2 regions of the Erwinia billingiae Eb661 genome follow, and region 1 is predicted to be linked to the other one. Evidence: predicted binding sites of a transcription regulator. Region 1 holds the regulator's gene; the other holds the start of a gene.
The links. Region 1 encodes PurR, which represses purine synthesis genes. Its sites were predicted from a motif close to CANGCAAACGTTTGCNTG; they were not measured.
Positions count from the first base shown of each region.

Region 2: EBC_RS18855 (nucleoside-specific channel-forming protein Tsx) is a predicted target of PurR. The motif match lies at 1,486-1,503, and genes of this name have one in related genera.

Region 1 is NC_014306.1:2,164,882-2,176,548, reverse strand. It holds partial or broken gene EBC_RS11450 (FUSC family protein) at 1-217, shown strand, start outside; gene EBC_RS11445 (DUF1289 domain-containing protein) at 242-481, opposite strand; gene EBC_RS11440 (TetR/AcrR family transcriptional regulator) at 657-1,250, shown strand; gene nemA (alkene reductase) at 1,294-2,397, shown strand; gene gloA (lactoylglutathione lyase) at 2,569-2,976, shown strand; gene rnt (ribonuclease T) at 3,082-3,729, shown strand; gene EBC_RS11420 (NAD(P)-dependent oxidoreductase) at 3,778-4,623, shown strand; gene EBC_RS11415 (Grx4 family monothiol glutaredoxin) at 4,677-5,015, opposite strand; gene EBC_RS11410 (C40 family peptidase) at 5,388-6,227, shown strand; gene cydH (cytochrome bd-I oxidase subunit CydH) at 6,271-6,360, opposite strand; gene purR (HTH-type transcriptional repressor PurR) at 6,645-7,670, shown strand; gene punR (DNA-binding transcriptional activator PunR) at 7,719-8,630, opposite strand; gene punC (purine nucleoside transporter PunC) at 8,744-9,934, shown strand; gene cfa (cyclopropane fatty acyl phospholipid synthase) at 10,236-11,384, shown strand; gene EBC_RS11380 (riboflavin synthase) at 11,442-11,667, opposite strand, start outside.
Region 2 is NC_014306.1:3,812,909-3,824,575, forward strand. It holds RNA gene ssrA (transfer-messenger RNA) at 1-269, shown strand, start outside; gene EBC_RS18850 (PA4780 family RIO1-like protein kinase) at 395-1,249, shown strand; gene EBC_RS18855 (nucleoside-specific channel-forming protein Tsx) at 1,781-2,647, shown strand; gene speG (spermidine N1-acetyltransferase) at 2,789-3,346, shown strand; gene EBC_RS18865 (hypothetical protein) at 3,418-3,837, opposite strand; gene mmuM (homocysteine S-methyltransferase) at 3,946-4,881, opposite strand; gene mmuP (S-methylmethionine permease) at 4,868-6,286, opposite strand; gene EBC_RS18880 (DUF2002 family protein) at 6,448-6,783, opposite strand; gene EBC_RS18885 (DUF883 family protein) at 6,946-7,272, shown strand; gene nrdH (glutaredoxin-like protein NrdH) at 7,550-7,792, shown strand; gene nrdI (class Ib ribonucleoside-diphosphate reductase assembly flavoprotein NrdI) at 7,797-8,207, shown strand; gene nrdE (class 1b ribonucleoside-diphosphate reductase subunit alpha) at 8,225-10,330, shown strand; gene nrdF (class 1b ribonucleoside-diphosphate reductase subunit beta) at 10,374-11,333, shown strand.

The sequences.
Region 1 (11,667 bases):
TGCCACCCTGCGCGATCTCCATCAAATCATCAGCGAGCGTGGCGTTCATCACAGTTCATTGACCGAAACGCTGGATGAATTGCAGGCGATGGTGACGTCGTTAGCGGCGGAAGGCGGAGCACGGGAAACGGAGCTGGCGGGGATTATCTGGCGGTTGTTCTGTTCGCTATCGCAACTTCAGCAGGCGCTGCCAGAAGGCGCGCGCGCGCCTGCGTAAGACATCGGCTTGGTGAGTCCCGACCTAAAACAGCGTCGGCTGCTCGGGTTCTTCCGGCAGATCCACTTTCCCGGCCCGTTGCAGGCGCAGGAAACGCTGGCGGCAGAGGCGAATAACCTCCCGCTTTTGCGCATCGGTAAACTTCATCCAGTTGAATCGCTCGTCACGACTGCGCAGGCAACCGCGACAATATCCGCGTTGGTCTGACTGGCAAATCCCCCGACAGGGACTTGGCACCGGGAAAAACTCAAGTTGTTCTGCCACTGCCCCTCCTGATGGATGCAATGCCTCTATTGAAGATCGGTTATCGGTTGTCTGCAAGTCTGAGCGCCGTTTTTTTATCCACTACCTACACGCCCTGCTGCTGAGATGAGCAGTTTGTGCCGGGCGGAACCCGGCCGATTTGTAACAGACCGATCGGTCTGTTACTCTGTGCGCCATGAAAACAATTCGATCCGACACCCGAGAACATATCCTGCTTACCGGAGAACAGTTGTGCGTTCAGCGCGGCTTCAATGGCATGGGATTGATCGAGCTGTTGAAAGTGGCGGAAGTGCCAAAAGGATCGTTTTATCACTACTTCCCCTCAAAAGAGGCGTTTGGAGTAGCGATGCTTGAACGTTATTTTGCCGTTTATCATCAACGTCTTCAGGCGTTTCTGGATGATCATCAGGGCAATCAACGCCAACGCATCCTCGACTATTATCAGCAATCGTTGAATACTTTCTGTCAGGAAAGTGCCTTCGCAGGTTGCTTATCAGTAAAGCTGTCAGCCGAAGTGTGCGATCTGTCAGAACCCATGCGCATCGCGCTGAATGCTGGTTCAAAGGCGCTGATTGCCACGCTAACGCAGGCAGTTGAACGTGCAGTGCAACAAGGTACACTGCTGCCAGTGAACGCCTCTGAAGCCTGCGCACAGAATCTTTATATGCTGTGGCTGGGTGCCAGTCTGCAAAGTAAAATCTCCCGTGACAGTTCGCCGCTGGTGAATGCGTGGCAAGAGATGACGCGGATGCTGCCAGAACCACATTAAAAAAAACACCATGACTAGTCGACCGGTCTACCAGGAGTAAGTAATGGAATTGAAGAAGCTGTTTACCCCGTTAAAATTGGGTGCGATCACCGTTCCGAACCGCGTATTTATGGCGCCACTGACTCGCCTGCGTAGCATGGAACCGGGTGATGTCCCAACGCCGTTGATGGGCGAATACTATCGCCAACGCGCCAGTTCCGGACTGATCATCTCTGAAGCAACCCAAATATCTGCCCAGGCCAAAGGCTATGCAGGTGCGCCTGGTCTGCACTCTTCCGAACAGATTGCTGCCTGGAAAGCGATTAACGCCGGGATCCACCAGGATGGCGGTCACAGCGCAGTACAGCTGTGGCACACCGGCCGTATTTCGCATACCAGCGTGCAGCCAGAAGGCAAAGCGCCGATCTCCTCTTCGGCTATCAATGCAGAAACCCGCACCTCGTTGCGTGATGAGCAAGGTCAGGCTATCCGTGAAGCGACGTCCACACCGCGTGCACTTGAGCTGGATGAGATTGCGGGCGTCGTCGCTGATTTCCGCAAGGCGGTGGAGAATGCCCGTGAAGCCGATTTCGATCTGGTTGAACTGCACTCTGCACACGGTTACTTAATCCACCAGTTCCTGTCCCCGGCCTCCAACCAGCGTAACGATATCTATGGCGGCAGCGTTGAAAACCGCACCCGCTTTGCGCTGGAAGTGGTTGATGCCGCGATCGCAGGCTGGAGCGCGGATCGTATTGGTATCCGTATTTCTCCGCTGGGCCCATTCAACGGCCTGGACAACGGTGAAGATCAGGAAGCTGCAGCGCTGTATTACATCGCTGAACTGGCTAAACGTAACCTGGCCTATCTGCATATCTCCGAGCCCGACTGGGCCGGTGGCAAGCCTTACAGCGAAGCCTTCCGTAAAGCGATTCGCGCGGTGTATCCCGGCGTAATTGTTGGTGCAGGTGCCTACACGGCGGATAAAGCCGAAGAGCTGATCGAAAAAGGATTGATTGATGCCGCTGCCTTTGGCCGCGTGTACATCGCTAATCCGGATCTGGTTGAGCGTCTGCGTGAAAATGCCCCGCTGAACGATCCTCGCCCTGAGCTGTTCTACGGCGGCGGCGCGGAAGGTTATACCGACTACCCAACCCTCGCGGGCTGATACCCGATTACGTGATAAACAGGCTGCGCTGAGCGCGGCCTTTTCTTTTATCACCGCAAGTTGATGAATTTCCCGGCAGACAGAGCCTTCTGATTACCCTGCGGGCAAATCGTCGCTATACTTATTTTTTCCCCGTTATCGGATGATGACGTTTTACACCAAGAGGATGTTATGCGCTTACTTCACACCATGCTTCGCGTTGGCGATCTGCAGCGTTCCGTTGATTTTTATACCAAAGTGCTGGGTATGCGCCTGCTGCGTACCAGTGAAAACACCGAATATAAATACACTCTGGCGTTTGTGGGTTACACCGATGAGAGCGAAGGCGCTGTTATCGAACTGACTTACAACTGGGGCGTAGACAGCTACAACCTGGGCGACGCTTACGGCCACGTCGCGCTGGGCGTTGATGATGTTGCAGCGACCTGCGATCGTATTCGCAATGATGGCGGTAACGTCACCCGTGAAGCTGGCCCGGTTAAAGGCGGCACCACCATTATCGCCTTTGTAGAAGATCCGGACGGCTACAAAATTGAACTGATTGAGAACAAGCACGCTGGCCACGGCCTGGGTGATTAATGTTCCGGGGTGCCATAATGGCACCCTTCTTCCCCCTTCCCCTGCTGCATCTCGTGGTGAAATTTGCCATAATGCGCGCTGCATTTTTTCGCCAATGAGATCCTGATGTCTGAATCGAACGAACTGAACGCCCTCAGCAGCCGTTTTCGCGGTTTTTATCCGGTAGTAATTGATGTGGAAACCGCCGGTTTTGATGCGAAGACCAACGCATTACTGGAAATAGCCGCCGTCACCCTGAAAATGGATGAGAATGGCTGGCTGGAGAAGGACGAAACGCTCCATTTCCACGTTGAGCCGTTTGAAGGTTCCATTCTGCAACCTGAAGCATTGGCTTTTAACGGTATCGATCCGTCGAATCCGCTGCGCGGTGCGGTCAGTGAATATGATGCCCTGCATGCCATTTTTAAACTGGTGCGCAAAGGGATCAAGGATCACGGCTGCAATCGCGCCATTATGGTGGCCCACAATGCCACCTTCGACCTTAATTTCACCAATGCCGCTGCTGACCGTGCAGGGTTAAAGCGCAACCCGTTCCACCCCTTCGTGACCTTCGATACGGCGGCACTGAGCGGACTGGTGCTGGGACAAACCGTGTTGGCCAAGGCCTGCGCCGCTGCGGGAATGGCCTTTGACAGCAGCCAGGCACACTCCGCGCTGTACGATACCGTGCAGACTGCCGACCTGTTCTGTGAACTGGTAAACCGCTGGAAACGCCTCGGTGGCTGGCCGCTGCCGATCGCAGAAGAAAGCTAGCCTGCTAACTTTCAGCCATACTCTGCTGACCTAATGTGGAGATGCTGAATGAAAACAATTGCTGTCGTTGCGCCCGGTGCCATGGGATCTGCCATTGCCGGGCTCCTCACCCACCATCATCTTGAAGTGCTGACCTTAATCGAAGGTCGTTCCCGGGCAACAGCTGAACGCGCTAAACAGGCTGGCATGAAACCGGTCAGTGCGGAGGCGTTGATGCGTGCTGATGTCATCCTCTCTATCGTACCTCCCGCCTCAGCGGTGACGCTGGCGGAGTTTCTGGCTCCGCTGTTGAGTGCTGCCCAGACCAAACCCCTTTATGTCGACTGCAATGCCATCGGTGAAGATACCTTGAAACGGGTTGCCGCAACGATTGCGCCTACCGGCGCGGGGTTTGTCGATGGCGCGATTATCGGTCTGCCGCCGGCGTCCCCTGAAGATGAAAGTCCGCAATTTTGGTTTGCGGGCGATCGGGCTGACTCTCTGGCGGAACTGGAGAGGTTCGGATTGCGGGTCAAAATCATGCAGGCGCAGACTGGCGCGGCGTCGGCGTTAAAAATGTCCTACGCCGGGATCAATAAAGGCATCACCTTGCTGTCTGCGCTGATGTTGATTAACGCCAGTCGGGTGGGCGCTGCCGGAGCACTGCTTGAGGAAATGGAGGCGAGCCAGCCGGCACTGCTGGCGCGTTTGCGCAAGGCTATTCCGGATATGTACAGCAAGGCCTGGCGCTGGGCGCCAGAAATGGAAGAGATTGCGACGTTAAATGCCCGCGAATTGCCCGGCGAGCCGCTTTTTCACGCCCTTGCCACCTTCTGCCGTCAGATGGCTGAGGATCAGCAACAAGGCGGAGATTTCACCGATCTGCTTAACGCTTTTCTGCAGCAGCAAAAATAAGCATAAAAAAAGGCAGGCGCTCATCACGCCTGCCTTTTTTGCTGCTGACGGGCTTATTCCGCGGCGTCAGAAGGGTATTTTTGCGCGGTATCTTTAATCAGCTGCTGCAGTTCACCCTGCTGGTACATCTGAATAATGATGTCGCAACCGCCGACCAGTTCACCGTCAATCCACAGTTGTGGGAAGGTTGGCCAGTTGGCGTATTTAGGCAGCTCAGCACGAATTTCTGGGTTCAGCAGAATATCGACGTAGGCAAAACGCTCGCCACAGGCTGAAAGTGCCTGAACGGCCTGGGCAGAGAAGCCACAGCTTGGCAGTTTTGGTGAGCCTTTCATGTACAGCAGAATCGGGTTTTCTGCTATCTGGCGCTCAATTTTTTCAATAGTACTCATAAATGGCTTCCTTAATCGGATACTTCGTGTCTATTTATTGTAGCGACTCTGCGGGCCCGATGAAAACGACATTTTTTAACAGTTGGGCACGCCCTCAGAGCCGCCAGCGTGCAGGCGATAGCGTTAAAATAACATTTTCCTATTGCTTTCGCTGGATTAATGCATGAGAAAAGCACAGGTTTTGCGCAGATAAACAGCTGATTTGGCTAATTTTTACAGTTTTTACTTGCTCTGTATCATTGAAACAAAAAAGACCTTACCTTTTGTTAATGAGTTAGATTAGAATTGCAAAATGACGCTGCTGAAAGGCAGAACTCCCTGTTTCTGGCAAGCTGTGGCCTCTGGTCGTAGCACAAACTGTTAATGGTAACGATGCGTTTACTTATCACGCTCTTCATGCTGGCCTTTGCCCAGCTGTTTTTCAATATGGCGCACGCATCGCCACATGCCCCTATTAATGCAAATCATCATAAGGCAGATAGCGGCACGCCTGCCCGAGAGGATGAGCGACGTAAACGCCGACCGGTTAAAGCCAACAGCACCAAAAAAGTTAAAGAATCCACCAGCAAAAAATCTCGCTTAACCTCAGTACAAAAGTTGAAGCTTAAAAAGAAACCTTCGCTGCAAACCGCCTCTGTTCAGACTGCCCCGTTGCACTCCAGCAAATACAAAAAGAAAACCACCTTAAACGCCGGAAATAAACGCTATGGCCGCCATCGTGGCAAGGTTGTCGATACTGCTGAAGAGCTGACGTCAGACTCTGTTTCTGCGCCATTAAAGTTAAGTAAAGCTCACCGCGCCCGCTATCAAAAAGCCCGTGAAACCGCGATGACCAAACTGATGGGCCAGCTGGGTAAACCTTACCAATGGGGCGGAACGTCGCCTAAAACCGGCTTCGATTGCAGCGGCCTGGTGTGGTATGCCTACAAGGATTTAGTGAAGTTTAAAATCCCGCGCACGGCGAATGAGATGTATCACCTGCATGATGCGGCTTCGATAAAGCGTGATGAGCTGGAGAAAGGCGATTTAGTCTTCTTCCGCATTAACGGGCGCGAGACGGCAGATCATGTTGGCGTGTATCTGGGTGGTGGGAAGTTTATTCAGTCGCCACGTACTGGCAAGGATATTCAGGTCAGCGCTCTGGCAGATGATTACTGGCAGCGCCACTATATTGGTGCCCGCCGGATGATGACGCCAAAAACCATTCGATAGCGGAAATACTCAGAGCCGATCGTCAGACCGGCCCTGTTTGCACTTAATGCATAATCGCGGTGAAGCTAAACGCCATAATCATCAACAGTGCGCAAACCGTGGTCAGTAAAGAGAACTTCAGATCGGTATCCATTTTTAATCCTAAATAGCCCTACAGTTTATGATGCCATCAATTTTCCCATACTTGACGGTAAAAATCTCGTTTTCTCTGCCAAGCCTTGTTAGAATTCTTTTTTTGTTGCGCAACGGCCCGCACCTTAAGGTGTTTAGCGGTCTTTAATCAGCGCTTTTTCCTTCCTGACGACTCCGGACAGCAACTAAAAAACGACTTCAGACGTCAGGTTTTCGATCTCACCAGGCAAACGATTAACAACAGGCTTATCAAACGGTTAAGATAGGCGCAGGAGTAGTTATTTCATGGCAACAATTAAAGATGTGGCAAAGCAAGCCGGGGTGTCCACCACCACCGTCTCCCACGTCATCAACAAGACCCGTTTCGTTGCAGAAGAAACGCGGGAAGCCGTGTGGGCCGCCATTAAGGCGCTCCACTATTCACCCAGCGCGGTTGCCCGTAGTCTGAAGGTGAATCACACCAAAACCATCGGGCTGCTGGCTACTTCGAGCGAGGCGCCCTATTTCGCCGAAATTATTGAAGCCATTGAAAACCGCTGTTTTGCCAAAGGCTACACGCTGATCCTCGGTAACGCCCACAATGATCTTGCCAAGCAGCAGGCCTATCTGTCGATGATGGCGCAGAAACGCGTGGATGGCCTGCTGGTGATGTGTTCCGAATACCCTGACGAGTTGATCACCATGCTGGAAGATAACCGCAATATTCCGATGGTGGTGATGGACTGGGGCAAATCGCGCGGTGACTTTACCGATACGGTAGAAGACAACGCCTTTGAAGGCGGTTATCTGGCTGGCCGTTATCTGATCGACCGTGGGCATCGAGATATTGGTGTCATCCCGGGTCAGATGGAGCGCAACACCGGCGGTGGCCGTCTTGCCGGATTTATGAAAGCATTGTCTGAAGCGGGGATTACCTTGCGTGACGAGTGGCTGGTTCAGGGCAATTTCGAACCTGAATCAGGTCACCAGGCGATGCAGCAAATCCTCTCGCAGAAGCAGCGTCCAACGGCGGTGTTCTGCGGTGGCGATGTGATGGCGATGGGCGCAATTTGTGCGGCTGATGAGATGGGCCTGCGCGTTCCGCAGGATATATCGGTAATCGGGTACGATAACGTACGCAACGCCCGTTACTTCACACCGGCCCTGACCACGGTTCACCAGCCAAAAGAACAGCTGGGCGAAACCGCCTTCGATATGCTGTTAGATCGTATCACCAGCAAGCGTGAAGAACCGCAGACGATTGAAGTACATCCTACGTTGATCGAACGCCGTTCGGTTGCCGATGGTCCCTTCCTGGATTACCGCCGCTAGTCCCGCTCAGTGCTGAGGGCGAATTCTCCCTCAGCACACCCAATTGGCTCAGGGCTCTTCCTTCAGCCATTCACTGTTCAGCGTGTCACTGTCACCCAGATAATCCAGCAACCAGCTCAGCGCCGGTGAAGCCTGCTGCTCAGACCAGCTCACGCAGCACGGACTGTCCGGAAATCCGCCTTCCAGCGTCAATTCATGCAAAGCGCCTTTTTGCAGCAGCGGTTGCGCCAGATGGCCCGGTACCATCCCCACGCATAAGCCCGCCAGCAGGCAGTCAAATGCGCTTTCCCAGTCTGGCACCACCAGCCGCCGCTGATTATCCAGCGTCCATGTGGTGCGTTTCGGCAAGGCTCTTGAGGTATCTTCCAGCACCAGTGAAGGCCATTCGCCAATGGCCTCTTCACTGGTTTCTGCGTGCTGACGTGCCAGCGGATGATCCGCGGCAACCACACAGCGCCAGTTGAGCGCGCCCATATTGCGGAAGGCGAAGCGGCCACCTACCGGGATAGCCTGTGTCGCGCCGATGGCCACATCCACCCGCCCGTCGGCCAACGCATCCCAGACGCCGTTAAAAACTTCTGCTGACAGATGCAGTTCCATATCCGGAAAGTGCCGATAAAAGTCGACTACCAGCTGTCGGGTTCGCTGAGATTTAACGATGCGATCGACGGCGATATTAATTTGCCCTCGCCAGCCGTTAGCGACCTGCTGGCACTGCCGTCGGGTGGCGAGCATTTTTTTGATGACACTGCGGCCCTCCTGGATAAATACTCGTCCCGCATCGGTCAGCACCACATCACGGTGGCGACGCTCAAACAACGGCACGGCAAGCCATTCTTCCAGCTGCCGCACGGTATAACTGATGGCTGAGGGTACGCGATGGAGCTCTGCGGCGGCAGCGGTAAAACTGCCGCTGCGGGCAACTGCATCAACCACTTCAAGGGAATGTTCTGACCACATAATCTGCCTGCAATATTTTTGAACGCAACCTGCAAATATTACCGTTTCACAAGCTGTATGGCACGCGATTACACTCTGCGGCGTTTCGTTCATCACAAATAAAGAGCAAAAGAATGCCTTCGAAAGGATTTATTGTTTACCTGGCGCTGTTAAGCGTGGCAGGTTTCCTCGCTACCGATATGTACCTGCCTGCCTTTGGTGCCATGCAACAAGACCTGCAAACCGATGCCGGGATCATCAGCGCCAGCCTCAGCCTGTTCCTGGCGGGTTTTGCCATCGCCCAGCTGTTTTGGGGTCCGTTGTCGGATCGTATTGGCCGTAAGCCTGTGCTGTTGATGGGTCTGAGTCTGTTCGCCGTCAGTTGTGGCGCGATGTGGTGGGTAGATTCTGCTGCGGCCCTGCTGGCGTTGCGCTTTGTGCAAGCGGTGGGGATTTGTGCTGCTGCAGTCAGCTGGCAGGCACTGGTCGTCGACCGCTATTCCGCCAGCCAGGCAAATCGCGTATTCGCCTCCATCATGCCGTTAGTGGCACTCTCGCCTGCGCTCGCGCCGTTACTGGGCGCCTGGTTACTCAACCATTTCAGCTGGCGCGCCATTTTTGTCGCGCTGTTGCTGGTCGCAGTGGTGCTGCTGATTTCCACCTTGTTCCTCGCCCCAACGGTGAAGAAGCCGGTGGTGGATGGCGTGAAGAAAATGGGCTTTTTCAGCCTGTTAAAATCGCCGGTTTACAGTGGTAACGTGCTGATTTATGCCGCCTGTTCAGCCAGCTTCTTCGCCTGGCTGACCGGTTCGCCCTTCATTCTCGGCGATCTTGGCATGTCTCCCGGTGACATTGGGCTGAGCTACGTGCCTCAGACGCTGGCCTTTTTGATTGGCGGATTCGGCTGCCGAACGTTGCTGAAACACACTGAAGGCCGCTCCCTGCTGCCCTGGTTACTGGCAATCTATTCACTCAGCATTGTGGCTTTTTTTATCGCCGCGCAGATTGAAGATCCGTCTATGGTGGCGTTATTGCTGCCGTTCTGCGGTATGGCGTTAGCAAACGGTGCGATTTATCCGATTGTCGTGTCGAATGCCCTCTTACCTTTCCCGCAATCGAGTGGTAAAGCCGCTGCCCTGCAGAACACGCTGCAACTGGGTTTGTGCTGCATCGCCAGTCTGATTGTTTCCACATTTATCAGCACTTCGCTGTTCACCACCTCGCTGGTGATGATCTCGACTGTTGTTCTGGCAGGAATCGGCTATATTTTACAACGGGCGAAGGCGGAAAAGCTCGCTCTGGCGGACGCGCACAGCGGTCGCTAACAGCTTGATTCCAATTGGTTAGCACCCTAACAATAAACAATTGAATATTGCCTGGCGTGAGCATATACTCATTTCAGGCAACACAAAATAACAAGTTCGTCGCAATTTTTTGAGTCCTGACAGGGTGGTCAAGGTGTTATCTCGCGCGGCATTCGTTGCGCAACTCTGCAGGCACTATTCTTAACAATCCTCTGTAACGCCGGATATCAGGCGTACGGTTTATCCGTGCGTGTTCTCAAATCCTGTAGAAATTGTCTATTCTATTTCTCAGGTTTCAATCACACAGGGTGATGGAGAAGCTATGAGTTCATCGTGTATAGAAGAAGTGAGCCTGGTCGAGGATCATTGGTATCGAATCGTCCAGGAAATGCTACGCAATGCAGATATTGAGGTCAACGGCACACGCCCCTGGGATATCCAGATTAAAAATCCGGAGTTCTTCAAGCGCGTGATGCAAGAGGGCTCACTGGGATTGGGCGAAAGTTATATGGATGGCTGGTGGGAATGCGAAAATCTGGATATGTTTTTCCATCGCGTTCTGGTCGCCAAACTCGATCAACAACTCCCCCACCACTTTAAAGATACGCTCAGAATAGCTGCCGCCAGATTAACCAATCTGCAATCACGAAAACGCGCCTGGATTGTCGGTAAAGAGCATTACGATCTGGGTAACGATCTGTTCTCACTGATGCTTGATGATCATATGCAATATTCCTGTGGCTACTGGAAAGAAGCGCAAACGCTGGAAGAAGCACAGAATGCTAAATTAAAAATGATCTGCGATAAACTGCAATTAGCACCAGGCATGTCACTGCTGGATATTGGCTGTGGTTGGGGCGGACTGGCTGAATATGCCGCCAGAAATTACGGTGTCAGCGTATTTGGCGTCACTATCTCTGCTGAACAGCAGAAAATGGCTCAAGAGCGATGTGAAGGGCTGGATGTCACTATTCTGTTGCAAGATTACCGCGATTTAAACCAGCAGTTTGACCGCATATCTTCCGTAGGCATGTTTGAACATGTTGGACCTAAAAACTACGCCACCTATTTTGACGTGGTAAACCGCAATCTGAAACCTGACGGTATTTTCCTGCTTCACACCATCGGTGCCAATAAGACCAATGAACATGTTGATCCCTGGATCAATAAGTACATTTTCCCTAATGGCTGTCTGCCTTCAGTACGCCACATCTCTGAAGCGCACGAGCCGCATTTCGTCATGGAAGACTGGCACAACTTTGGTCAGGACTATGACACCACTCTGATGGCATGGCACGAGCGGTTCCTCGCAGCCTGGCCCCAGCTGGCAGAAAAATACGGTGAGCGTTTTAAACGGATGTTCGTCTATTACCTGAATGCCTGTGCCGGCGCTTTCCGCGCCCGCGATATTCAACTGTGGCAGGTGGTCTTTACCCATGGGGTTGAGGGCGGTTTACGCGTCCCGCATTAAGATCGCGCAAAAAAAAAGCTGACAGGATGAATTGTCAGCCTTTTTTTATTTTAAAGGTTACTCATTAAGCTCTGAGGCTGCCGCAGCAAGCAGAGCCGCTTCGCGTTGAGCCAGTACCCGTTCAACGGTTTCGACAATCGCCTGGGTATGAGGATCAATTTCAATATTCACCCGATCGCCCAGACGTTTCGCGCCCAGCGTGGTTCTCGCCAGCGTTTCAGGAATAAGGTGGACGCAGAATTTAGTTTTGCTCACTTCACCCACCGTCAGACTAATCCCATCA
Region 2 (11,667 bases), 1.6 Mb from region 1:
CGACGAAAACTACGCACTAGCAGCTTAATAACCTGCTCAGAGCCCTCTCTCCCTAGCCTCCGTTCTTAGGACGGGGATCAAGAGAGGTCAAAAACAAAAGAACTCGTGTGGATGTCCTGCCTGGGGCTGAAACACTAAACCTAATCAGGCTAGTTGGTTAGTGGCGTGTCCGTTCGCAGCTAACCGGCGAATGTAAAGACAGGACTAAGCATGTAGTGCCGACGGTGTAGTAATTCTGGACGCGGGTTCAACTCCCGCCAGCTCCACCAAATTCTTGGTCGATGGTTACCAGACCCACTCGATGAAGTCCTGAGAACCCACACGGTGAAAACCTTGTGGGTTTTTTTGTGCCTGATATCTTTCGTAACCTGGCTGAAATAAGGTATAAAGCCGCATGAAAATCCCAAACCGAATCCAACCTCTGGTTGATGATGGCCTGATAGACGATGTGCTCCAACGCCTTAAAAGCGGAAAGGAAGCCGACGTTTACACTGTGTTATGCGGTGACAAGATCAATTGTGCCAAAGTGTACAAGGAAGCGACACAGCGCAGCTTTAAGCAGGCCGTGCAGTATCAGGAAGGCCGCAAGGTCCGTAACTCACGTAGCTCCCGTGCGATGCAGAAAGGCTCTAAATTCGGCCGCAAGCAGCAGGAAGAGTCCTGGCAAACCGCAGAGGTGGATGCGCTGTTCCGGTTGGCAGAAGCGGGCGTACGAGTCCCTCAGCCCTATCTTTGTATCGACGGCGTGCTCCTGATGGAACTGGTGACGGATGCAGACGGCATGGTGGCTCCACGTCTTAGCGATGTGACTATGTCCGAAGAAAGCGCGGTGACTGATTTCCATACCATGATCCGTAATATCGTACGCATGTTGTGTGCCGGTATCGTGCATGGTGACCTGTCGGAATTTAACGTACTGCTCGATGCACAAGGCCCGGTCATTATCGACTTGCCTCAGGCTGTCGATGCTGCAGCGAATAACCATGCTGAAGCCATGTTCGAGCGTGACGTGAATAACATCACGGCGTACTACGGTCAGTTTGCTCCGCAGTTGCTGAAAACCCGTTATGCGAAAGAAATCTGGCTGCTGTATGAAGACGGCAAGTTAACCCCAGAAACTCCGCTGACAGGACTGTTCGTCGAAGAGATTCATGAAGTCGATATGGACTCGCTGATGGATGAAATCATTACGGCGGAAGATGACTATTACGAACGTCAGCGGGCAAATAAAGAACGCGACGAAGAGTAGATGATTCTGCCCCGGTAAAATTCTGCGGCTATTTTGCAGGTGTTATTAAGGAGATCACTCCCCGCGATCTTCTTAATGAAACCAAAAAGGGCTCATCTCGCCAGGGATGACGCGATGCTAAAAAACGCCACCATCCATAAGCTTACCTTATTATAAGCCGCTGCCATTCCCCTTCTCTTCCCACTGCAGAATCGGTAAATCCACTTCCGCTTTTTGCCTGTTGTACCTTAAACAGCGATGCAAACGATTACCTGGCTCAAAAAACCCCCTTCCTGTCCTCAATCCCCTTTCAGACCATCCGGTCAAACATATTTGTGACACCCATCACACTTTACCTAAAGTGAAATGAAACAAGGTTTGACAAGTGTGAGCGATATCTATTTCCTTAAGCGCGGATGACGGCACACTGCCGCAGCATTCATCGCGGGTGTTTTTTGCTGTGAAAACAGTCACCCTTTCCTCTTCTGTTGACGACTTAATAAGACCTTCGCAGTGGCTTCATAAAAGGGTCATTAAGCCTGTGGTAATATAATGAAATATAAAATTCTGATGGCTGGCGCACTCGCAGCGCTCTCTTATAGTGCCTCTTCAACTGCTGCTACCGATTCGCCGGAGTATGTTTCCGACTGGTGGCATCAGAGCGTCAACGTGGTGGGAAGCTACCACACCCGTTTCGGACCTCAGTTCAATAACGACGTATATCTGGAATACGAAGCGTTCGCCAAAAAAGACTGGTTCGATTTCTACGGCTATATCGATGCGACTAACTTCTTCGGCGTGGGTAACTCCAATGCTAACGGTATCTTTGACCACGGCTCCCCGCTGTTTATGGAAATCGAACCTCGTTTCTCTATCGACAAGCTGACCAACACGGACCTGAGCTTCGGCCCGTTCAAAGAGTGGTACTTCGCGAACAACTATATCTACGATATGGGCCGTAACAGCGATAACCGCCAGAACACCTGGTTCATGGGTCTGGGTACCGATATCGATACCCACTCAGATGTTGGCCTTTCACTGAACGTGTATGCCAAATACCAGTGGGAAAACTACGGTGCAGCGAACGAAAACAGCTGGGATGGCTATCGCTTTAAGGTGAAATACTTCGTGCCGATTACCAGCCTGTGGGGCGGAAATCTGAGCTACATCGGCTTCACCAACTTTGACTGGGGCTCCGATCTGCGTGATGAGACCGGCCCGTCCCGTACCAGCAACTCTATCGCTTCCAGCCATATCCTCTCGCTGGGTTACGATCACTGGCATTACTCGTTCGTGGCGCGTTACTTCCACAACGGCGGACAGTGGGCTGATGGCCAGGAGCTGAACTTTGGTAACGGTCAGTTCGAAGTGAAATCCACCGGTTGGGGTTACTACCTGGTCGCTGGCTACAACTTCTGATGCCTTAACGCATTCTAAACGCCAGCACCGTAAACCGTGCTGGCGTTATTGTTTCTACGCTTACGCCGTGCCATTTCCTCCCGTCAGACGTATAATTCCTCAGCAATATTGCATCTGATAAAAGGAACTTATATGTCTCCCATGCCTGCCGAAGATGGCTTAAAACTGCGTCCTCTCGAACGTGAAGATCTGCGTTTTGTTCACCAGCTTGATAACAACGCAAGCGTTATGCGTTACTGGTTTGAAGAGCCGTACGAAGCGTTTGTGGAACTGTCCGATCTCTACGATAAGCATATTCACGATCAGAGCGAACGTCGGTTTGTGGTGGAATTTGAAGGGGATAAAGCGGGACTGGTTGAACTGGTTGAGATTAACCATATTCACCGACGTGCTGAATTTCAGATTATCATTGCCCCCAGCCATCAAGGGAAAGGCCTTGCCAGTAAAGCCGTCAAGCTGGCGATGGATTACGGATTTTCCGTGCTGAACCTGTATAAACTTTACCTGATCGTTGATAAAGAAAATAAGAAAGCCATTCACATCTACACCAAATTAGGCTTCGATATTGAAGGCGAACTTATCCACGAATTCTTTATTAACGGCGAATACCGTAACACCATTCGCATGTGCATTTTCCAGCAGCAGTATCTGGCAAAGCATAAACCCGCACACGTGATGCTGAACCCGACGGCGCAATAGCGTCGGGACGTTTTTGAACCCGTCAGAACGCGCTATCAGGGGAAGAGCGATCTTCCCCTGGTTGTCCGCATCTAGCCGCGTGCGCCCACCGGATTCATAATGGTATTCACCTTCTCCGGATGGATGTTGTACATGCCGCCATTAAACGGATCGACAAACAGCCAGCCAGGAATGCCACCCAGCGGAATGTTGCCGAGGATGTACCAGAGGTTGGCTCTCTCTTCCAGTGGGATCGTCTGCGGCACATAACCCGCGCGCTCCAGTTGCAGCGTGTATTTCTTCTTGCCAAGGTACGAGCCGTCAGACTTCAGCAGTGAGACTGTTTTAGGGGTAATCCCTTCTGCAACGGCCCTTCCCGTTTCATCCTGCACCACAAATTTCACGCCCTGAGGCCAGGTCTGGATGGAAACGTCCTGGGTCTGATCGCCAACAATGGTGGCACATCCGCTCAATAACCACGCTGAAGCCAGCGCCAGCAAAAGCCTTCTCATATGCATTCCTGCCAATTTAAATATTCAGAATAGTCTAAGCGGAGTCTGACGGGTTTTCATTAATTACGCCCGACCATTGCGGGCGTAATAAGACAAATTTTTAGCGGCTTATCGTGAATGGCAGCGCTGGGCAATCGCGGCGATATCAGCAGGGGTTGTCCGGCAGCAGCCGCCGATCAGTTTAGCCCCGGCAGACTGCCAGGCAGAAAGATTATCGATCAACGTACAGGTCGACGCATCGCTGTGCCAGGTTTTGCTGATCGCATCGTACTGCTCGCCGGAGTTGGGATAGACCACCAGCGGCTTTTTGGTCAGTGAGCTGAGGGTCTGCAGCGCAGCCGTCACTTTATCCAGCGCGATACAGTTCAGTCCCAGCGCAACGGCCTGCGGACAACTCTCCAGCACACTGACGACCTGGCTTAATGGCGTACCGTCGCTCAGGTGTTCTCCGTCACGCAGCGTGAAAGAGAACCAGGCTGGAGTGCCGGGAAACTCGGCCAGCAAAGCCACCAGCGCCTGAATCTCTGCAAAGGATGGCATCGTCTCACAGGCGAGGATATCCGCCCCAGCTGCAACTAATGCCTGAATACGTGGGCGATGAAAAGCCATCATCTCTGCTTGCGGCAGGCTGTAGTCACCCCGGTATTCGGATCCATCCGCCAGATAGGCGCCATAGGGCCCGACTGAGCCGGCAATCAGCAAATTGCCAGCCTGCGGTTCGGCAGCCTTGTAATCAGCTCTGGCACGGCTGGCAAGCTCCACGCTGCGGGCAATCAGCGTCAGCGACTGTTCTTCACTCAGCCCACGTTTGGCGAAGCCCAGCGGGGTTGCCTGATAGCTGGCGGTAATGGCCACCTGCGCGCCCGCGTTGAAATAGTCGTAGTGCACCTGATAAATCAGTTCAGGATTCTCAATCAGCACTTTGGCCGACCACAGCGCGTCGGTCAGATCGCAGCCGCGCGCTTCAAGTTCGGTGGCCATTGCGCCATCCAGCACCAGCCCTGCGGCCACCTGTTGTTTTACAGAAAGTTTATTCGGTAACACGCACACTCTCCTTTGCCAGCTCGCGATTTTTCAGTCGCTGAGTGAAATGATAGGCCGCGTAGCACAGCGCTACGAAAGGCAGGCCGCAGTATAACGCAATGCGTTGTTCCGGATCGAACGCCAGTCCAACGCAGGCCAGCAGGCAAAGCAGAAAGCCGAGGATCGGCGTCACCGGATACCAGGGCGCACGGTATTTCAAGTCTGTCAGCGGTTTACCCGCCCGCACATGCTCACGGCGGAAGAAGAAATGGGAAGCGCAGATGCTGAGCCAGACGGCCACCACCGCAAAACCTGAAATAGCCGACAGCGCGACAAACACCGTATCCGGCGCAATCACGCTGGAAAACAGCGCCAGCAAGCCTCCCAGCATGCTGACTGAAATCGCCATCAGCGGGATACCGCGGGAGGTCAATTTGGCAAAGCAGCGCGGCAAGGTATTCTGATTCGACAGCGACCAGAGCATCCTGCCCGAAGCATATAATCCTGAGTTCGCCGCCGAGAGGATCGCCGTGAGGATCACAAAGTTAAAGATATCGGCCGCATACGGAATACCGATCTTTTCAAAGACCATCACAAACGGGCTTTTGACGATCCCCGCCTGATCCATCGGGATCAGCGCTGCCAGGATCAGTACCGTACCCACAAAGAAAATGATCAACCGTGCGACCGTGGTGCGGATCGCCATTGGCAGAACTTTGTGCGGATTCTCGGTTTCACCCGCCGCGATGCCAATCAGCTCGGTACCGGAGAATGCAAAGTTGACGGCCACCATGGTCATCAGGATCGGCAGGCCGCCGTGCGGCAACCAGCCAGAGGCGGTGAGATTGTGGAAGAACGGCGCGCTGCTGCCATCCTTCAGCGGGATAAAACCGAACATGGCTCCCCCGCCGAGGAGTATAAAGGCCAGGATGGTGACCACTTTGATCACCGAGAACCAAAACTCCCCTTCCGCGAAGAAGCGGGAAGAGACCACGTTCAGCATAAAAATCAGCGCGCAAAACAGTAAGCACCACAGCCATACCGGCGATTGCGGGAACCAGTACTGCATACAGAAACCCGCAGCGGTCAGGCTTGAGCCAAGGGCGACCGTCCACGTCAGCCAGTAAAGCCATGCAACGGTGTAACCCGTCGCCGGGCTCAGGTAGCGGGCCGCATAAACATGGAAAGCCCCGGTCTCTGGCATCGCCACCGACAGCTCGCCAAGGCTCAGCATCACCAGATAGACCACCAGCGCCCCAATGATATAGGCGAGCAAGGTGCCAGCTGCACCCGTGGTGGAAATGATATAGCCAGTATTGAAGAACAGGCCGGTGCCAATCACGCCGCCTAACGAGAGCATCACCAGATGGCGGGCTTTCATGCTGCGCTTGAATTGTTGAGTTGTCTCGGGCTTGCTTTGCTGCATCGCTGATTTATCCGTTTAGACGTCTAAACTTCTACATGGGGTCAGCGTTATACCGATTCTGGCCGGTGAAAGCAACGTTACTGAGTGTGAGGGATGATCGTGCGGGGGCGAGATTTTCAGCGCGACCAACGCGTGCGCCGAAAACTCAACGGGCTGATTACTCAGCCAAACATGTTTACGATATAGCGTTCCAACGCCGCGCGGGAGCTAAAACCGTGGGGGATGCCGTAGTGATCCTGATTCTCTCCAGCCAGATACATCGGAAACTGCACGTACTCTTCACAGGCTTTCATATCGGAGGCCGGATGCGCAAAGCCGTGGCTTTTTTCCTTCAACACAGGATGAATAATCAGTGCGGTACGGCCCATGCGCGCTTCACGATTAACGTAGACATAGTTATCGCCTCGACGGTAACCATAGGCTCTTGCGGTGACCGCATCCATTTCAAATCCCGCACCTTCCAGTACGCGAGCAACTTCATCAGGGCGTAAATACATACTCATTCCTCTAAAACGTGCCAACCCTGCAACCTTACAACAGCGTGAAGGTTAAGCGCTTTCGGAATAATCCATAAACGCCCTGCTTTCCGGTCCGGGTCACTAAAAATCTGCATGATGGTCTATAGTTAATAGTACGTTTCATTTCCAAGGGAGAGAAAAATGTTTAACCGAAACACTAAATATGAAGACATTGATATCAATCAGGACGTCAATCAGCTGGCCGATACCCTTGACGATCTGCTGAAATCTTACGGAAGTAAGACTAAAGATGAAGTCGACGGTGCACGTTCCCGCGCAGAAGCGATGTTGAAAGAGACTCGCGCCAAACTCCACGGCAATAACCGTGTGACCCAGGCGGCAAAAGATGCCGGTGGGCAAGTTGACTCTTATGTGCGTGACAAACCGTGGCATGGAGTTGGGATTGGTACTTCATTAGGTATTTTTGTTGGGGCGTTGATTGCAACGACCACCTCATCGCGTAACTAGTTTCGTTTACTTTACAGACAAATCCCCGCACCTGATGGTGTGGGGATTTTTTTTTGCCGGTCTTAAAACGCTGCATCCCGCGCCTGACAAGGCCTGTCCATTTTCCTCATCAAGAAAATTCTTATACCTGGATATTGTGTGGTTGCAATATCTAAACACTATATCTAGTATTTACCCCATCAACTCAGCCACTACATGTGGTTAAACGACGGCAGCGGATTGCAGCAAAAAGCGTGCCAGACGAGACGTCAACCAGATAACAAGGTAAATACGAATCATGCGCATTATTATTTACACAAAAAACAACTGTGTCCAGTGCAATGCGACAAAAAACGCCATGGACAAGCACGGCCTCGATTACCAACTGGTTAACCTCGACCACGAGCCGGCTGCCGTTGAAACGCTGAAATCGATGGGTTATCGCCAGGTGCCCGTCGTGATGGCGGAAGAAGATCACTGGAGCGGTTTCCGCCCGGACAAAATCTCCGCGCTTCGCCCACTCACGGCGATGCAGGGTTAAGACGATGTCGACGCTGGTCTATTTTTCCAGCCAGTCTGAAAACACGCACCGTTTTGTCATCCGCACCGGCCTGCCTGCGCGCCGCATTCCACTGGATGCCGCGCAGCGTTTGCAGGTGGATGAACCCTATATATTGGTGGTGCCCAGCTACGGCGGCGGCACCAGTCAGGGCGCGGTGCCTAAGCAAGTCATCCAGTTTTTAAACGATGTCAGTAACCGCCAACTTATCCGCGGCGTGATTGCCGCCGGTAATCGCAATTTCGGCGAAGCCTATTGCCTGGCCGGCAGCATCATTGCGCAGAAATGCCAGGTGCCATGCCTGTACCGCTTCGAGCTACTGGGCACCGCCGACGACATCGCCAACGTTTATCAGGGAGTAACCGAATTTTGGCAGCGACAGAAAGTACACTCATAACCCCGAATCCGGCCGTGCTGGATTATCACTCGCTGAATGCGATGCTCAATCTGTACGATGCCGACGGCAACATTCAGTTTGAGAAAGATAAAGAAGCCACGCGTCAGTATTACCTGCAACATGTTCTGCCGAACACCGTGAAATTTGATTCCGTTGGTGAGCGCTTACAGTACCTGGTTTCAGAGGGCTACTACGAAGCCGACGTGCTGAATGCTTATCCGTTTGAATTTGTCAGTTCGCTTTTTGAACAGGCGTATCAACGCCGTTTCCGCTTCCAGACCTTCCTTGGCGCGTGGAAGTTTTATACCAGCTACACGCTGAAGACCTTTGATGGTAAACGCTATCTGGAAGGCTTTACCGAGCGCGTCTGCATGGTGGCGTTGACGCTGGCCAAAGGCGATCGGTCGCTGGCCTTATCGCTGATGGAAGAGATGCTGTCTGGTCGTTTCCAGCCGGCCACGCCGACCTTCCTCAATTGTGGAAAACAGCAGCGAGGCGAGCTGGTTTCCTGCTTCCTGCTGCGTATTGAAGACAATATGGAGTCAATTGGCCGCTCGGTGAACTCCGCTTTACAGCTCTCCAAGCGCGGTGGCGGCGTCGCTTTTCTGCTTTCCAACCTGCGTGAATCGGGTGCGCCAATAAAGCGTATCGAAAACCAGTCATCGGGCGTGATCCCGGTGATGAAAATGCTGGAAGACGCCTTCTCTTACGCCAATCAGCTTGGCGCGCGTCAGGGTGCAGGTGCGGTCTATCTGCATGCTCATCATCCGGATATCCTGCGCTTTTTGGATACCAAGCGCGAAAACGCCGACGAAAAAATCCGTATCAAGACGCTGTCGCTGGGCGTGGTGATTCCCGATATCACTTTCCAGCTGGCCAAGACTAACCAGCAGATGGCGCTGTTTTCGCCGTATGACGTTGAGCGTATTTACGGCCTGCCGTTCGCAGATATCAGCATCAGCGAAAAATACGAAGAGATGTTGGCGGACGACCGTATCACCCGCACCTTTATCAATCCGCGTGAATTCTTCCAGACGCTGGCGGAAATCCAGTTCGAATCCGGCTATCCGTACATCATGTTCGAAGACACGGTAAACCGTGCGAACCCGATTAAAGGCCGGATTAACATGAGCAACCTCTGCTCTGAGATCCTGCAGGTGAACACGCCAACCGAATACAATGATGACCTCAGCTATCGCCGTATCGGTAAGGATATCTCCTGTAATCTTGGCTCACTGAATATTGCTCACACGATGGATTCGCCAGATTTTTCACGCACGGTGGAAATTGCGGTGCGGGGTCTGACGGCGGTGTCCGATCAAAGCCATATCCATTCGGTTCCTTCCATTGAACGTGGCAATGCCCAGTCGCACGCCATTGGTCTGGGGCAAATGAACCTGCACGGCTATCTGGCACGCGAAGGCATTCAATATGGCTCTGAGGTGGCGCTGGACTTCACCAACCTCTATTTCTATACCATCACCTATCACGCCCTGCGCACCTCTAACCTGATGGCTCAGGAGCGCGGAGAGCGCTTTGCCGGTTTCGAAGAATCGCGTTACGCCAGCGGTGAATACTTCGCTCAGTACGTTGAGCAACGCTGGCAGCCACGTACACCAGAAGTCGCCGCGCTGTTTGCCCGCGCGGGAATTACCTTACCGGGCCAGAAAGAGTGGCGGGAACTGCGTGAAGCGGTGATGAAGCACGGGATCTACAACCAGAATCTTCAGGCGATCCCACCGACGGGTTCTATCTCCTATATCAATCATGCGACGTCGAGCATTCACCCGATCGTGTCGAGGATTGAAATCCGTAAAGAAGGTAAAACTGGCCGCGTGTATTACCCGGCACCGTTTATGAATAACGACAATCAGGCGTTCTACCGGGATGCCTATGATATCGGTCCCGAAGCGATTATTGACACCTATGCCGAGGCCACGCGCCATGTCGATCAGGGGCTTTCTCTGACGCTTTTCTTCCGCGATACCGCCACCACGCGCGATATCAACAAGGCGCAGATTTACGCCTGGAAGAAAGGCATTAAAACGCTTTATTACATTCGCCTGCGTCAGATGGCCCTGCTGGGCACTGAAGTAGAAGGCTGCGTTTCCTGCTCGCTGTAAGCTCACCCTAAGGGGCGGAAAACGCGCCCCGGAAGAAAAAAATATGACCTTAAAACGTGTACACGCTATTAACTGGAACCAGATCGAAGATGATAAAGATCTGGAAGTCTGGAACCGTCTGACCTCCAACTTCTGGCTGCCAGAAAAAGTGCCGCTCTCCAATGATATTCCCGCCTGGAACAGCCTGAATGCGGATGAACAGCAGCTGACCATTCGCGTATTTACCGGGCTCACCTTGCTGGACACCATTCAGAATACCGTTGGCGCACCGGCATTGATGGCGGATGCGGTCACGCCACATGAAGAAGCGGTGATGTCTAACGTCAGCTTTATGGAAGCCGTGCATGCCCGCTCATACAGCTCGATCTTCTCAACGCTCTGTCATACCACCGATGTGGATGCCGCCTATGCCTGGAGCGAGGACAATCAACCGCTTCAGCGCAAAGCAGAAATCATTCTGGAACATTACCATCATGACGATCCGCTGAAGAAGAAGATTGCCAGCGTGTTCCTGGAGTCCTTCCTGTTCTATTCCGGTTTCTATTTACCGATGTACTGGTCAAGCCGCGGCAAGCTCACCAATACCGCCGACCTGATCCGTCTGATCATCAAAGATGAGGCGGTGCACGGTTATTACATCGGCTATAAGTACCAGAAAGCGCTGGAAAAAGAGAGCCCAGCCCGTAAGGATGAGCTGCAGCAATTTGCCGTAGAGTTACTGCTGGCGCTGTATGAAAACGAACTGGCGTATACCGAAGCCTTGTACGACGGCGTGGGCTGGAGCGAAGAGGTGAAAAAATTCCTGCATTACAACGCCAACAAGGCGCTGATGAACCTCGGTTATGAAGCCCTTTTCCCGGCAGAAATGACCGACGTGAACCCGGCCATCCTCTCCGCGCTATCGCCTAACGCCGATGAGAATCACGATTTCTTCTCCGGATCGGGGTCATCCTATGTGATGGGCAAAGCGGTCGATACGGAAGACGAAGACTGGAATTTTTAACTGCCTGCCAGATGGCTGCGCCCGGCAGCCATCTTTCCTCTCATCACCCGTCATTTATTTTTTATTAATCAGTCGTTCAACAAAAATTGAATGACAGATTAATGGCAGTTTTGTGTGGCATATTTGACAACAAATCACTGTTGCTGAGGCAATAATTCGGCGGTTTGCCGGATGATCCTGAGCGAAATATTCATTTATTTTCCCGCACCTCAATTCGCCGCAATCCCTTACCCCTACTGAATTTTTCGGAGATCGCTGTCTCAGTGATAATTTTCGCACTGCGCCTGAAGGGTTGTCTCAGAATCTCAGTGTGCTACGGTATAGCCCGCTAATA